Regions from separate parts of the Aurantimonas sp. A2-1-M11 genome, predicted to be linked through region 3. Evidence: riboswitches for the same ligand, from Rfam matches in the RefSeq annotation. Region 3 holds a riboswitch; each other region holds the start of a gene.
The links. Region 3 has a riboswitch for thiamine pyrophosphate ahead of thiB (thiamine ABC transporter substrate binding subunit). Riboswitches for the same ligand answer to the same signal wherever they lie in the genome.

Region 1 (4,365 bases), on a different contig from region 3:
TGCCCGATCCGACGGTGGTCGTGGAAGGCGACATCGCCTTCGCCCACGGCCTGAGCCGGATGCGCGGCACCAAGCGCGGCGAAGGGCCGCTGGACCTCTGGTACCGCTCGACCCTCTGCCTGAAACGCGGTGCCGATGGCTGGTCGCTGCTCCACGAGCACCATTCGATTCCGATGAAGATGGACGGCAGCGGCCGCGCCGCCACCGATCTTCACCCCTGAGTCGGCTCCGCCGCGCCGATCACCGCCACGCCTGCGTCGCCGCGAGCCATTGCCGTGTGCGCGCCTCGGGCTCGGCATGCCGCGTCACATCGGTGACGACCGCCGCGGCATCGGCGCCGGCCGCAAACACCTGCGACAGGTTTTCGACGGTGATGCCGCCGATCGCCACCAGCGGCAGGTCGCCGATCCGCTCGCGCCAGCGCGCCAGCCGGCCCGGCGTTTGCGGCGCCCATGGCATGACCTTGAGCTTGGTTTCCCAGATCGGCCCCAGCGCGACATAGTCCGGCTCGGCCGCCAGGGCGATGGCGAGTTCCGCGTCGTCATGGGTGCTGATGCCGAGCCGCAGGCCGGCGTTCCGGATCGCGGCGCGGTCGGCCTCCGCCAGATCCTCCTGGCCCAGATGCACGAAGTCGCAGCCTTCCTCGATCGCCAGGCGCCAGTGGTCGTTGATCACCAGCGTGCAGCCATGGGCCGCGCAGACCGCCCGCGTCCGCCGGATCGCGTCGCGCAGCGTCGGCGTGTCCATGTCCTTGGCGCGCAGCTGCAGGAGCCTGACGCCGACCGGGACCAGCCGCTCGGCCATCTCCGCGTCGTCGACAATCAGATAGAACGGGTCGAGCCGCGCCCCGGTCATGCCGCACCGCCCAGAAGCGCCTGCCCCAGCATCGGCGTCGAGGGGGCGGCCATGTCGCGCGGCGCCATCGGGTCCGCCTCATAGGCCAGCCGCCCGGCCTCCACGGCGAGCGCGAAGCTCCGCGCCATCGCCACCGGATCGCCGGCCCTGGCGACGGCCGTGTTGAGGAGGACGCCGTCATAGCCGAGCTCCATGGCGGCGGCCGCCTGGGACGGCAGGCCGAGCCCGGCATCGACGATCAGCGTCAATTCCGGAAAATGCGCCCGCAACTGGCGCAGGCCGTAGCGATTGTTCAGCCCCATCCCCGAGCCGATCGGCGCGCCCCAGGGCATCAGCACCCGGCAGCCCGCCTCGACCAGCCGGTCGGCGACCGACAGATCCTCCACCGTATAGGGCAGCACGTCGAAGCCGTCGGCCGACAGGATGCGCGCCGCCTCGACCAGCCCGAACACGTCGGGCTGCAGGGTCTCGGTGTCGCGCACCACCTCCAGCTTGATCCAGTCGGTGCCGAAGATCTCGCGGGCCATCTGCGCCGTCGTCACCGCCTCGCGGACCGAATGGCAGCCCGCGGTGTTCGGCAGGATGTCGCGGCCCAGACCACGGATCAGTTCCCAGAAGGCCTGGCCGGCCCGTGCCGCGCCGGATTCGCGCCGCAGCGACACGGTGACGACACCGGCCGGGGCGGCCTCGATGGCCTCGATCATCACCTGCGGCGAGGGGTAGAGCGAGGTGCCCAGCATCAGCCGCGAGGCAAGCCGCCGACCGTAGATCTCCATGCCGTGCTTCACATTTGCCGGCTCACTTTTGATCACGTCCATCCTCAGCCTCCCTTCATGGGGGCGATGATCTCGATCGCGTCGCCCTCGGAGAGCCGCACCGTGTCGCGCTCACCCTTCGGCACGAAGTCGCGGTTGAGCGCCGTGGCGACGATGGCGCCTTCATAGCCCAGTTCGACGAGCGCGCGGTCGAGGGTCGTGGCCTCGACGCTGCGTTCCTCGCCATTGACGGAAATTCTCATGATGCGTCCCTCAGGGGTTCGGCGAAGATCTCGGCGACGGCCTCCCCGGCCATGGCGGGGGACAGCAGGAAGCCGTGGCGGTAGAGCCCGTTCAGGCTGACCACCCGGGCCTGGCGCGTCACAAGCGGCAGGTTGTCGGCATAGGCCGGGCGCAGGCCGCTGCCGGTTTCCACCAGCTCGGCCTCGGCAAAGGCCGGATGCAGCGCATAGGCGGCATTGAGCAGTTCCACCGTGCCGCGCAAGGTGATGGCGCGGTCGTCGTCGGTCTCCACCATCGTTGCGCCCACCATGAACAGCCCGCCCTTGCGCGGCACCACATAGATCGGCGAGCGCGGATGCAGGAGCCGCACCGGGCGCGCCAGCGACACCTCCTGCGTGCGCAGCAGCAGCATCTCGCCGCGCACCGCCCGCAGGCGGGGCAGATCCGGGCGCGCGGCGATGCCGCGGGTATCGACGATGTGATCGTGGTCGAGGTCGGCGGGCGCGACACGGCTGCCCAGATGCAGGCGTACGCCGCGCCCGCGCAGCCGTTCGGCCAGCGCGTGCAGCGTGCGGCGGGGGTCGAGATGGGCTTCCTCGGCGAAGAACAGGCCGTCGTCGAATCGGCCGGACAGGTCGGGCTCCAGCGCCGCGATCGCCTCGGCGTCGAGACGCTCATGCCCGCGCGTGCGGCGGGCGAAGCGGTCGAGATCGGGCCGGTCGCGCCAAGGTGCCAGCACCAGCGTGCCGTTGCGCACGACCTCGGGAACCTGCCGCGCCCACCAGGCGATCCCCGCCAGCCCGGGAGCGACGATCGCGGGATCGGCGCTCTCGGCTTCGCAATGGGGCGCCAGCATGCCGCCGGCGAGCCACGACGCGGCCCCCAGCCCCAGTTCGGGCGCGGCCTCGTGGACGTCGAAATCGGCGCCCCGCTCGGCGAGTTCCAATGCGGTGACGAGCCCGGCAACGCCGGCCCCGATGACGGCCACGCGCATGGTCAAGCCCCGCCGACGCGTCGGGCGTCGTGCGTACATGCGAACCGGTCGGCCATACTCTCTCCTCGACGCGTCTCGGAGATCCGGCTGATCGACAGGGGAAAGACTGGCGGCGCGCGCCCGCGGCGGGGCGCCTGGCCCGCCAGCTTCCATCCCTCCGCCGGTCTGAACCGGATCAGGTTCGAAGGGTCGCCACGCGCTGCCGCCTCTCGGCGGCCGATGGCCTCTCAGTTCCCTGCCGGAACTCCCCTTGGATACGGCGAATCTGGGGCTCCGGAGCGGCGCTGTCAACGCCGCCGCGCGCCGAGGCGCCTTTCGTCCGACGCAATGCCCGGCACCGGTCTGTCTGACCGAGGCATCGTCACGCGCCCCCCCCATGATGAATGGGCACTCCGGCTCGGTGGCTCGGCGCAGCCGGTTCAGCCCTGCGGCAGCCGGCGCTCGCGGCGGCGGCGCCGCATGCGGACCGCACCGTGGCCGCCGGCCCCGATGGCCCAGCCGAGCCCGAATCCGACCACGGCCAGGAGCAGTCCTTCCACCGTGATCGGCAGCGCCGGGCGATAATCGGCGGCCGCCCGTTCGGCGATTTCCCAGTCCGGGTCGCCGACCGCGACGAAGGGGCGGAACAGGGGCGCCGATTCCGCCACCATCCGGTAGCGGCGCTTGACATCGTCGAACCGCGCGATCGTCTGCCCGGCGTCGGTGCCCTGGCGGGCGACGAAGGCGTCGCGGTTCTCGCGCAGCCGCTCCACCGCTTCGCCACGCGACAGGTCGGAGGCGGCCGCGCTGGCGTCGAAGCGTTCGACGATCCGGCGCAATTCGTCCGCCGCGCCGCCGAGCCGCTGCAGATATTGCTGGGTGAACTCGAGCGACTGGCTGGAGACGAGCCCCAGGAAGAGCGCCGCCACGACGCGGATGACCAGTCCCGGCATACCCTCTCCCTCCCCGCATGGCGGCCCGCCGCCGCCGCCGCTTCGCGCAGCGCCGCGATCATACGACGCCCACGCTGCCTGCGCATCCCGCATCGGCTAACGCTTCGACCTGCCGCTTCGACGCATCATGCGTCCCGGCAAACCGATGCCGGTGTCAGGCCGTGCTGCGGCCCGTGCGCGCGTCAGGCGAACAGTCGCGTCCCGCGCTCGGCAATCGCCCGGAAGCTGGCGGTCACATGGTCCGCCAGCGCATCGGCGACCGCTCCGGCACCGTCGCGGCGCGCCAGCGTCATGCGATAGTCGCCGAGCCGCGGCAGGCCGTGCTCGGCTCCCAGCCGGACGATGTCGCCCGAGGCCACGCTGATCGGCAGCGGCGCGATCGCCAGATCCGCGGCGACCGCGGCGAGCTGGCCGCTGCAGAACTCGCTGCTGTAGGCGACGCGGTAGTCGATCTCCGCCGCGTCCAGCGCCGCCAGCGCCATGCCGCGCCAGGCGCAGCCCGTGTCGGCCAGGGCGAGCGGCAGCGGCCTTTCGGCGGCGGCCAGCCCGCCGCGCGCGCCCACCCAGACCAGCGGCTCGCAATGGA
Region 2 (4,365 bases), on a different contig from region 3:
GCTCTACCGGGCCAAGTCCATGGGCCGCGACCGTGTCGAAGACGCTGTAGCCGAGGGACTGTCGCAGACACGGAAGACGGAAGCAGCGTTCCGCCAGGCCTCCTGAACGGGATCCGTCCCGGCCTACCAGTGAATGTGGAAGTGATGGGTCGGGCCATGGCCCGATCCGACGTCGAGCCGGTCCGCAGCGGCAATGGCGCCGGCGACATAGGCCTTGGCGCTCCGCGCCGCGTCGAAAGCATTTCCGGTCAGTGCGAGTTGCGCGGCCAGCGCCGAGGACAGCGTACAACCGGTACCATGGGTGTTGCGGGTCACCATGCGCCGGCCCTCGAACCATTGCCGCCGCGCTGCCGTGACCAGGAGGTCCGGGCTCTCGTCTCCCGCCAGATGCCCGCCCTTCAGGAGCACGGACCGGCACCCCAGCGCCATCAGCCGGGTCGCGGCCCCGTCCATTTCGTCGCGGCTGGCCGCCTCCGCCGCATCCAGCAGGACGGCCGCTTCGGGCAGGTTCGGGGTGATCATGTCCGCCAGGGGAATGAGTTCGCTCCGCAGCGCGGCGACAGCCTCGCCAGTCAGCAGGCGGTCACCGCCCTTGGCGACCATCACCGGGTCGAGGACGACGTTGGGCGCCTCGTGCCGCCGCAAGGCATCCGCGATGGCGCGGGCAATCTCGGCGGTGGCGATCATGCCGATCTTCACGGCATCGACGCGGACATCCGCGAAAACGGTGTCAATTTGCCGGCTTATGAAGTCCGGCGAGACCAGTTCCACGCCGGTAACGCATTGGGTGTTCTGGGCCGTCAGGGCGGTGACGACCGCCATGCCATAGACGCCGTTCGCGGCAAAGGTCTTCAGGTCGGCCTGGATGCCGGCCCCGCCGGACGGGTCCGAACCGGCGATGGACAGGACATTGCGGATGGAAGGGGGTGGCGCGGGCTGCATCTTGTGTCGGCTCCTGGCCGACGGGGAGCCCGACCCGGCACGATGGGAGGCGCCGGAGTCGCGACTCCCTCCGCCGGCATTATCCGGGTCAGGTTCAAAGGGTGCATCTCAGCCCGCCGTTCCCGGCGGACGCCCCCGTCACGAAGTGAAAGTCTACAACACCGCCGCAGGCTGTGTCAGCAACCCGAGGGGCAGGAAGGCGACGGATCGCCTCCCCCGATCCGGCTCAGTCTTCCTGCACCAGGACGATGGTCCCCAGCGGCGGCAACGACAGCGGCACGGAGAAGGGCCGGCCATGGACCGAGACCTCCTCGGCTTCCTTGCCGCCGAGATTGCCGACATTGGAGCCGCCATAGATCTCGGCATCGGTGTTCAGCCGCTCGACCCATCGGCCGGGCAGCGGCACGCCGATGCGGTAGTCGTGGCGCGGCACGGGTGTGAAGTTCGAGACGATCAGCACCGGATTGCCCGCGCGGTCCTTGCGCATGAAGGCGATGATGCTCTGCTCGACATTCGACGTGTCGACCCATTCGAAGCCGGCCGGATCGCAGTCGAGTTCGTAGAGCGCCGGCAGTTCGCGGTACAGGGTGTTGAGATCGCGCACCAGCCGCTGCATGCCCTTGTGGCCCGGCTGGTCCAAGAGGTGCCAGTCGAGGGAACGGTCGTGGTTCCACTCGCCAACCTGCCCGAACTCGCCGCCCATGAAGATCAGCTTCTTGCCCGGATGGGTCCACATGAAGCCGAAATAGGCCCGCAGGTTGGCGAATTTCTGCCACTCGTCTCCCGGCATCTTGCCGAGCAACGAACCCTTTCCGTAGACCACCTCGTCATGGCTCAGCGGCAGGACGAAGTTCTCCGAATAGGCGTAAACCATGCCGAAGGTCATGTGATGGTGGTGGTAGCGTCGGTTGACCGGGTCTTCCTGCATGTAATGCAGCGTGTCGTGCATCCAGCCCATGTTCCACTTGAAGTGGAAGCCGAGGCCGCCGGCAAAGGTCGGGCGCGACACGTCCGGGAAGGCCGTCGATTCCTCGGCGTGGGTCGTCGCCTTGGGATAATACTCGCCGACCCGCTCGTTGGTGTCCTTCAGGAAGGCCATGGCCTCCAGATTCTCGCGCCCGCCATGGATGTTGGGCTCCCATTCGCCGTGCTCGCGCGAATAGTCGAGATACAGCATCGAGGCGACCGCATCGACGCGCAGCCCGTCGATATGGAAGCGGTCCAGCCAGTAGAGGCCGTTGGCGACCAGGAAGTTCTCCACTTCCGGCCGGCCGTAGTCGTAGATCAGCGTGTTCCAGTCCTTGTGGAAGCCACGGCGCGGATCGGGATGCTCGTAGAGCGCGGTCCCGTCGAAGCGGCCGAGACCGTGGGTGTCGGTCGGGAAATGCCCCGGCACCCAGTCGAGAAGCACGCCGATTCCGGCCTGGTGCAACGCATCGACCAGCCGGGCGAACGCCGCCGGCGATCCGAAACGCGAGGTCGGCGCATAGAGGCCGATCGGCTGGTAGCCCCAGGACCCGTAGAAGGGATGCTCGGAGACCGGCAGGAGCTCCACATGGGTGAAGCCCATGTCGCGCACATAGGGGACCAGTTGCTCGGCAAGCTCGTCATAGTCGAGATAGGCGTTCTCCTCGCCGCGGCGCCAGGAGCCCAGATGCACCTCGTAGATCGAGATGGGCTTCTCGCGATCCTGCCAGTCCGCCGCATGAGCCTGGAACTCGTCGTCCTTCCATTCGTGCTCGACCAGACCGTCGACGACGGAGCCGGTGGACGGCGCCATCTCCTGCAGGAAGCCGACCGGGTCGGTTTTCAGCGGCAGGACGTCGCCATGGACGCCGACGATCTCGTATTTGTAGACCTCGCCGCGGCCGACGGCCGGAAGGAACAGCTCCCAGACGCCGCATTCGTGGCGCTTGCGCATGACATGGCGGCGGCCGTCCCAGGAGTTGAAATTGCCGACCACGGAGACCCGCCGGGCGGCCGGGGCGAGCACCGCGAAGCTGGTGCCCTCGACGCCGTCCATGACGGTCGGATGCGCGCCGAGCTTCTCGTACAGGCGGTAATGGTTGCCCTCCGCCAGGAGATAGACGTCCTGCTCGCCCAGCACGGGGCCGAAACGATAGGTGTCCTCCTCCTGCCAGCTGTCGCCGCCATGGGTGAAGTGCAGGCGGTAGGCCTCGCCCGGCTTCAGCCCGGCCACATGGCCCGAATGGAAACCGTCGGGGCCACTCGGCTCCAGCTGGCCCAGCACGTTGCCGGACATGTCCACGACCGACGCGGTCTCTGCACCGGGCCGGAAGACGCGCACGATCGTGCCGCCATCGGCGTCATGTGGCCCCAGGACTCCAAACGGATCACCGTGAACGCCGCGGGTGACGGCATCGATCTGATGCGCATCCGGCCGATGGTCGGTCGAAGCCGAGGCTTCGCGCGATTGGGGATTCGTCATCGTCATTTCAAAACCTGTCGTTTCTCGAGGAGCGCCACGATTCCCCGCAGCGGGATCGACAGCCATGCCGGACGCATCGTCGCCTCGTAGCGCAGTTCATAGAAAGCCTTCTGGAGCACGAAGAGATCGAGCAACTGCCCGATCGCCGGGTCGTCGAGCGCGATGCCCGACGCCTCGCTCCAGCGGTCGAGGAAGGTCTCGGTGACCTCGTCGCGCCAGTTCTCGGCCATTTCGCGCAGCCGCTCGATCGTTACCTCGTCGGCGGGACCGGCCTTGTCGCGGGCCGAAAAGGCCGCGTAGTCGAAGGAACGGATCATGCCCGCCACGTCGCGAAGCGGCGAGGATTTGCGCCGCCGCTCTTCGAGATCGCGCCCCGGCTCGCCCTCGAAGTCGAGGATGGCCACGTCGTTCTTGGCAACCAGCACCTGCCCCAGATGATAGTCGCCGTGGATGCGGGTGCGGTGGGATTCGACCTTCAGATTGAGGAAGCCGTCGAACCAGGTGAGAATGTCCTTCTCCGCCCCGAGTAGGCGATCGACGTCGGTCCCGATGCCGTCGCCTGCGTTGTCGCGCATGCGCCGCAGGATCACGAGGGCGTCGGTGGCCTCGCGCTTGGCCTCGGCCAGCATCTCGGCCAGCGAATCCCGGTCGATCGGCTCCGGGTCGAAGGCCGGGTCGCCGGTCCGGGTCGCCAGGGCCGCATGCATCTCGCCGGTCCGCGTGCCCAGGACATCGCCGACATCGATCTGGATGGCGAGCTTGAGATCGCTCATCGGGGCGACCTCGGCACTCTCTTCGCCGGACGGGTCCTGGGAATAGGCGTGGTCGCGCAGGAAGCGTGCCAGAGCGTCGGTAACGACGCTCCAGGCGTCGCCCTGGTTGCGGACCTGTTCGAACAGCGCCGCGATCGCCGTCCGGCTGCCATCCTCGCGCACGAGCTCGATCGATCCCAGCAGCGCGGGCGCCGCCTCGAA
Region 3 (4,365 bases):
GCCGCGCAGAAGTCAAATTCCACCAGTGGTAAGGCTGCTTCCTTCATCGGAGAGCGGCCGGGAAAGTTCGCCGCAGAAGTTTATGTCGCCGTTCGTCTTTTTCACTTCAACGGGCAACAGCCGCGAGCCGGCGCGTGTCTTTGGCCCGATCCTCAAGGCGGCCTTGAAGATGTGCGATGTGGGGAGAGACGCGAATGGCAAGCTTCGTGTCCCAATTGGAAGCATGCCGAATTTTCAGTTCCGGAGATCCTTGAGCGAGCGTGGGTTTCGACCCAGCCATCCACCTGTTTCGCACAATGTTTCGACACAGGTGCGCGGAAACCCTGTGTCGAAACACGAGATTTTTGGGTCGAAACCCCAGGCCGCTGCCCTTCTGACCAACGCGCAACCGCGTCGTCATCGAGTCGCGGAAATTACCAAGCCGTCCCCACCCCGTCCCCCGCTCACTGGCTACCACATTCCGTATCGTCATAAGTCTTTGATGACGTTGGTGATCCCGACTGGATTCGAACCAGTGACCCTCAGATTAGGAATCTGATGCTCTATCCTGCTGAGCTACGGGACCCACGCGATGCAACATAGTCGAAGCTGAGGGTATTCGCCAAGCCCGCTGGCGGCGATGACCGGGAGTGGCGTTAGCGTACGTTCGCATCGCTTTGGGCGAGCAGCAGGGCGGCCCCGCCGCGGAGCGACACCGTGATCGGGCCGAGCGCCTCGTTCGACTGGGTGAGAATCGAGTGGAAGGGCAGGTCGACGGCCTCAAGCGGCCATTTCGCCCCCGTGATGGTCAATCCCGAGACGTCCGAGAATTTCAGGATCGAGAACTGCGCGCCGGGAACCAGATCGAAGCATCGCCGGTCCGGGCCGAGAGGCCACGCGCGTTCGATGCCGTCGAAGAGCTCCACCTCGATGCCGCGGGCTGCATAGCGCAGCGCCAGGATCAGATGGGCAAAGGCGTGATCACTGCGCGGCCCGCCGAGGGCGCCCACGAGAAGCAGCCGGCTTGCGCCGCGTGCCAGTGCCGCCTCGATGGCGATCTCGCCATCGGTCATCGCCTTGTCGCGGGGGTAGGGTTCGCGCGGCAGGCTGGTCATCTCGATCGCTGGCCGCGGCGGGCTGGAATCGAAATCGCCCACCCAGAGTTCCGGCGTCACGCCCAACGCCGCGGCGTGGCGTACGCCGTCATCAGCCGCGATCACCCGCGTGCCGGCGATCGCGATTGCAAGATCGGGGGTCGGGGCGACATGGCCGGCAAGGAGAACGGAAAAGCGCGACATCGTCGCTCGCCTATAGCATTGCCCGGAAAAGGCCAATTGCCAGCTGTGAGGCTACCGGACGAAGACGGACGTGGTCGGCAGTCCAGCAGAAGTGGCGCCGTCCCACGCCACGCCGCCAAACTCGGGACAGGACTGGGAGCGAGGTTTGCGTCCATAGGACTAGTAAAGCCAAGAAAAGCCGGCGCCCTTGCCTGCGGTCGGTGTGCCCTCTAAGTCTGGAATTGCTCACACGGGGTGCCTTCGGGCTGAGAGGCGCAGGCCGACCCGACGAACCTGATCCGGATCATGCCGGCGTAGGGATGCGAGCGTCGGTGGGTGCCACGCGGACGCTTTCGTTTCGAAGGCCGCCGCACCGAAAGGCACCGCAATGGCCAGACTTTCCGATCAATTTGCGCTTGCAGCCTGGGGGCTCATCGCCTGCACTGCCCTGCTTGCGGGGCCGAAGGTGGCGGACGCCCAAGTCGAAAAGCCGGTGCTCTCCGTCTACACCTATGAGAGCTTCACGCCCGAATGGGGTCCGGGACCGAAGATCGAAGCCGGCTTCGAGGCGGTGTGTAATTGCGACCTGCGATTTGTCGGCCTCGAGGACGGCGTTGCGATCCTCAACCGGTTGAAGCTGGAAGGACCGTCGACCGAGGCCGATGTCGTCCTGGGGCTGACCACCGATCTCATTCCCGAGGCCAAGGCGACGGGCCTGTTCTCGCCCAGCGGCGTCGACCTGTCGGCGCTGGATGTCCCGACCGGCTTTTCGGACGAGGTCTTCGTCCCCTACGACTATTCGTATCTGGCCTTCGTCTACGATACGCAGGCGATCGCCGAGCCGCCGGCGAGCCTTGAGGATCTGGTCAATGGCGATCCGGAAATGAAGATCGCCATCGAGGATGCTCGCACCTCGACGCCGGGGCTCGGCTTGATGCTGTGGATGAAAAAGCTTTATGGCGACGAGGCGGCGGCGAAGTGGAAGCAGCTCTCGCGGCGGATCCTGACGGTGACGCCCGGCTGGAGCGAGGCCTATGGCCTGTTCACCAGCGGGGAGGTGCCGATGGTGCTGAGCTACACGACCTCGCCCGCTTATCACATGATCGAGGAGGGGACGGATCGGTACCAGGCCGCAAGCTTTGCGGAGGGGCAGTATCTGCAGATCGAGGTGGCTGCGATGCTGGAGAAGACCGACCATCCCGAACTCGCCACGCGCTTCCTGACCTTCATGCTGTCCGCCGACGTGCAGTCGCTGATCCCCACGACCAACTGGACGCTGCCCGTGCTGGACGGCGTCGAACTTCCGGAAGCCTTCGACCGGCTGGTTCAGGTCGATACGCCGCTGATGATCGATCCGCAAACCGTCGCGGCCAACCGCCGGGAGTGGACGCGGGAATGGCTCGAGGCCATCGGCCGCTGATGGTCGGGGCGGACGGCACCGCATGATGAGACGAACATGACCGGCGCTGCGGACCGTGCCTGGCGGATCGGCCTCGGCCTCGGAGCCGCCACGATCCTCGTCGGCTTTCTGGCTGGCGCCTTCTTCGTTCTTCTCGTAGCGACCGGTGCGGCGCCCGATTTTCGGACCTTGGCCGGTGATCGCTACCTACTCGGCGTCGTCCTGTTCACCTTGGAGCAGGCGGTGCTTTCCACGCTCCTGTCGGTGGCAGGTGCCATTCCGCTGGCGCTCGCGCTCCACCGCGCGCGGTTCCCCGGTCGCCGGGCGGTGCTTCGCCTTTTCCTGCTGCCGCAGGCGCTGCCCGTGCTCGTCGGCGCGCTCGCGATCCTGACGATCTGGGGCCGCAACGGCATCGTATCCGACGCCTTCGTGGCAGTCGGGCTCGCGCGGCTGGATATCTACGGCCTGTCCGGCATCCTGATCGCCCATGTCTTCTTCAACCTTCCCCTGGCTGCGCGTCTGATGGTAGCGGGCCTTGACCGCGTGCCGGCAGAAAGCTGGAAGCTGGCCGGGCAACTCTCGCTGAGCCCGCTCGCCACCTTCAAGGTGGTCGAATGGCCTGCCCTGCGCAGTGCTCTGCCGGCGGCGGCCAGCCTGATCTTCATGCTCTGCGTGACCAGCTTCACCTTGGTCCTCGTACTGGGCGGCGGACCCGGTGCGACGACGCTGGAAGTCGCGATCTACCAGTCGCTGCGCTACGATTTCGATCCCGGTCGCGCGATCACCCTGTCACTGACGCAGATTGGCCTGACGGCGATCATCCTGTGGTTCGCGACCCGCCTCGGTGGCGATGTGGCCGCCGGCTTCGGCCTCGGCGGCCGGGCGCTGCGCTACGACCGCAGGAGCCGCGGCCGCGCAGTCTTCGATGCTGTGATCCTGTTTCTCGGCATTGCCTTCGTCCTGTCGCCCTTCATCGCGGTGGTGGTCCGCGGCCTGGAAGCGGATCTGGCGCGGCTCCTGGCCGATCCGGCAGTGCATCGCGCGACGCTGACCAGCCTCGTCATCGCCATCGCGGCGTCGCTTCTGGCCCTGGTCTTGTCGGTCGCCATCGTCCTGGCGATGGAAGCGTTGCGCGCTGGCCCGTGGGGGGCACGACAGGCGGGGGGCGAAACGCTGCGAAAGGGGATGGAGACGACAGCAAGCCTGGTGCTCGTCGTGCCACCCATTGTCGTGGGGGCGGGCTGGTTCCTGGCCCTCAGGCAGGTCACCGATGTCTTTGCCGCCGCACCCTATGTGGTGGTCGCCACCAACGCGGCGATGGCCGTGCCCTTCGTGGTGCGGATCGTCGGGCCGGCACTGTCAGCGGCGAACCGCGCGACTGGCCGGCTGGCTGACAGTCTCGGCCTTGCCGGCCTGTCGCGACTGCGTGTGGTGGACTGGCCGGTGCTGCGCGCACCGGTTGCCCTCGGCTTCGCCTTTGCCCTGGCGATCTCGCTCGGCGATCTCGGCGCCATCGCCCTGTTCGGCAGCCAAGATCTGGTGACATTGCCCTATCTTCTCCTGCAACGCATGGGCAGCTATCGCACCAGCGATGCCGCGGGGCTGGCGCTCCTCCTCGGTATCCTCTGCTTGTCGCTGATGGCGCTGGCCGAGCGCGGCCTTGCGCGAAGGAACCGGACATGAAGGACGCTCTTGTTTTCGACGATGTCC

Region 1: another riboswitch for thiamine pyrophosphate. It lies ahead of thiO (glycine oxidase ThiO); the one in region 3 lies ahead of thiB (thiamine ABC transporter substrate binding subunit).
Region 2: another riboswitch for thiamine pyrophosphate. It lies ahead of thiD (bifunctional hydroxymethylpyrimidine kinase/phosphomethylpyrimidine kinase); the one in region 3 lies ahead of thiB (thiamine ABC transporter substrate binding subunit).

What each region holds. Positions count from the first base shown of each region.
Region 1 covers NZ_JAZHLI010000059.1:15,624-19,988, forward strand. The annotation lists partial or broken gene VQ042_RS20050 (YybH family protein) at 1-221, shown strand, start outside; gene VQ042_RS20055 (thiamine phosphate synthase) at 241-855, opposite strand; gene VQ042_RS20060 (thiazole synthase) at 852-1,631, opposite strand; gene thiS (sulfur carrier protein ThiS) at 1,676-1,873, opposite strand; gene thiO (glycine oxidase ThiO) at 1,870-2,847, opposite strand; TPP riboswitch at 2,983-3,108, opposite strand; gene VQ042_RS20075 (DUF2937 family protein) at 3,267-3,779, opposite strand; gene VQ042_RS20080 (LysR substrate-binding domain-containing protein) at 3,962-4,365, opposite strand, start outside.
Region 2 covers NZ_JAZHLI010000041.1:36,911-41,275, reverse strand. The annotation lists gene VQ042_RS17040 (GGDEF domain-containing protein) at 1-106, shown strand, start outside; gene thiD (bifunctional hydroxymethylpyrimidine kinase/phosphomethylpyrimidine kinase) at 124-942, opposite strand; TPP riboswitch at 991-1,089, opposite strand; gene glgB (1,4-alpha-glucan branching protein GlgB) at 1,169-3,397, opposite strand; gene treS (maltose alpha-D-glucosyltransferase) at 3,394-4,365, opposite strand, start outside.
Region 3 covers NZ_JAZHLI010000015.1:54,232-58,596, forward strand. The annotation lists tRNA gene VQ042_RS09280 (tRNA-Arg) at 489-565, opposite strand; gene VQ042_RS09285 (thiamine diphosphokinase) at 636-1,277, opposite strand; TPP riboswitch at 1,498-1,594, shown strand; gene thiB (thiamine ABC transporter substrate binding subunit) at 1,645-2,676, shown strand; gene thiP (thiamine/thiamine pyrophosphate ABC transporter permease) at 2,713-4,338, shown strand; gene VQ042_RS09300 (thiamine ABC transporter ATP-binding protein) at 4,335-4,365, shown strand, end outside.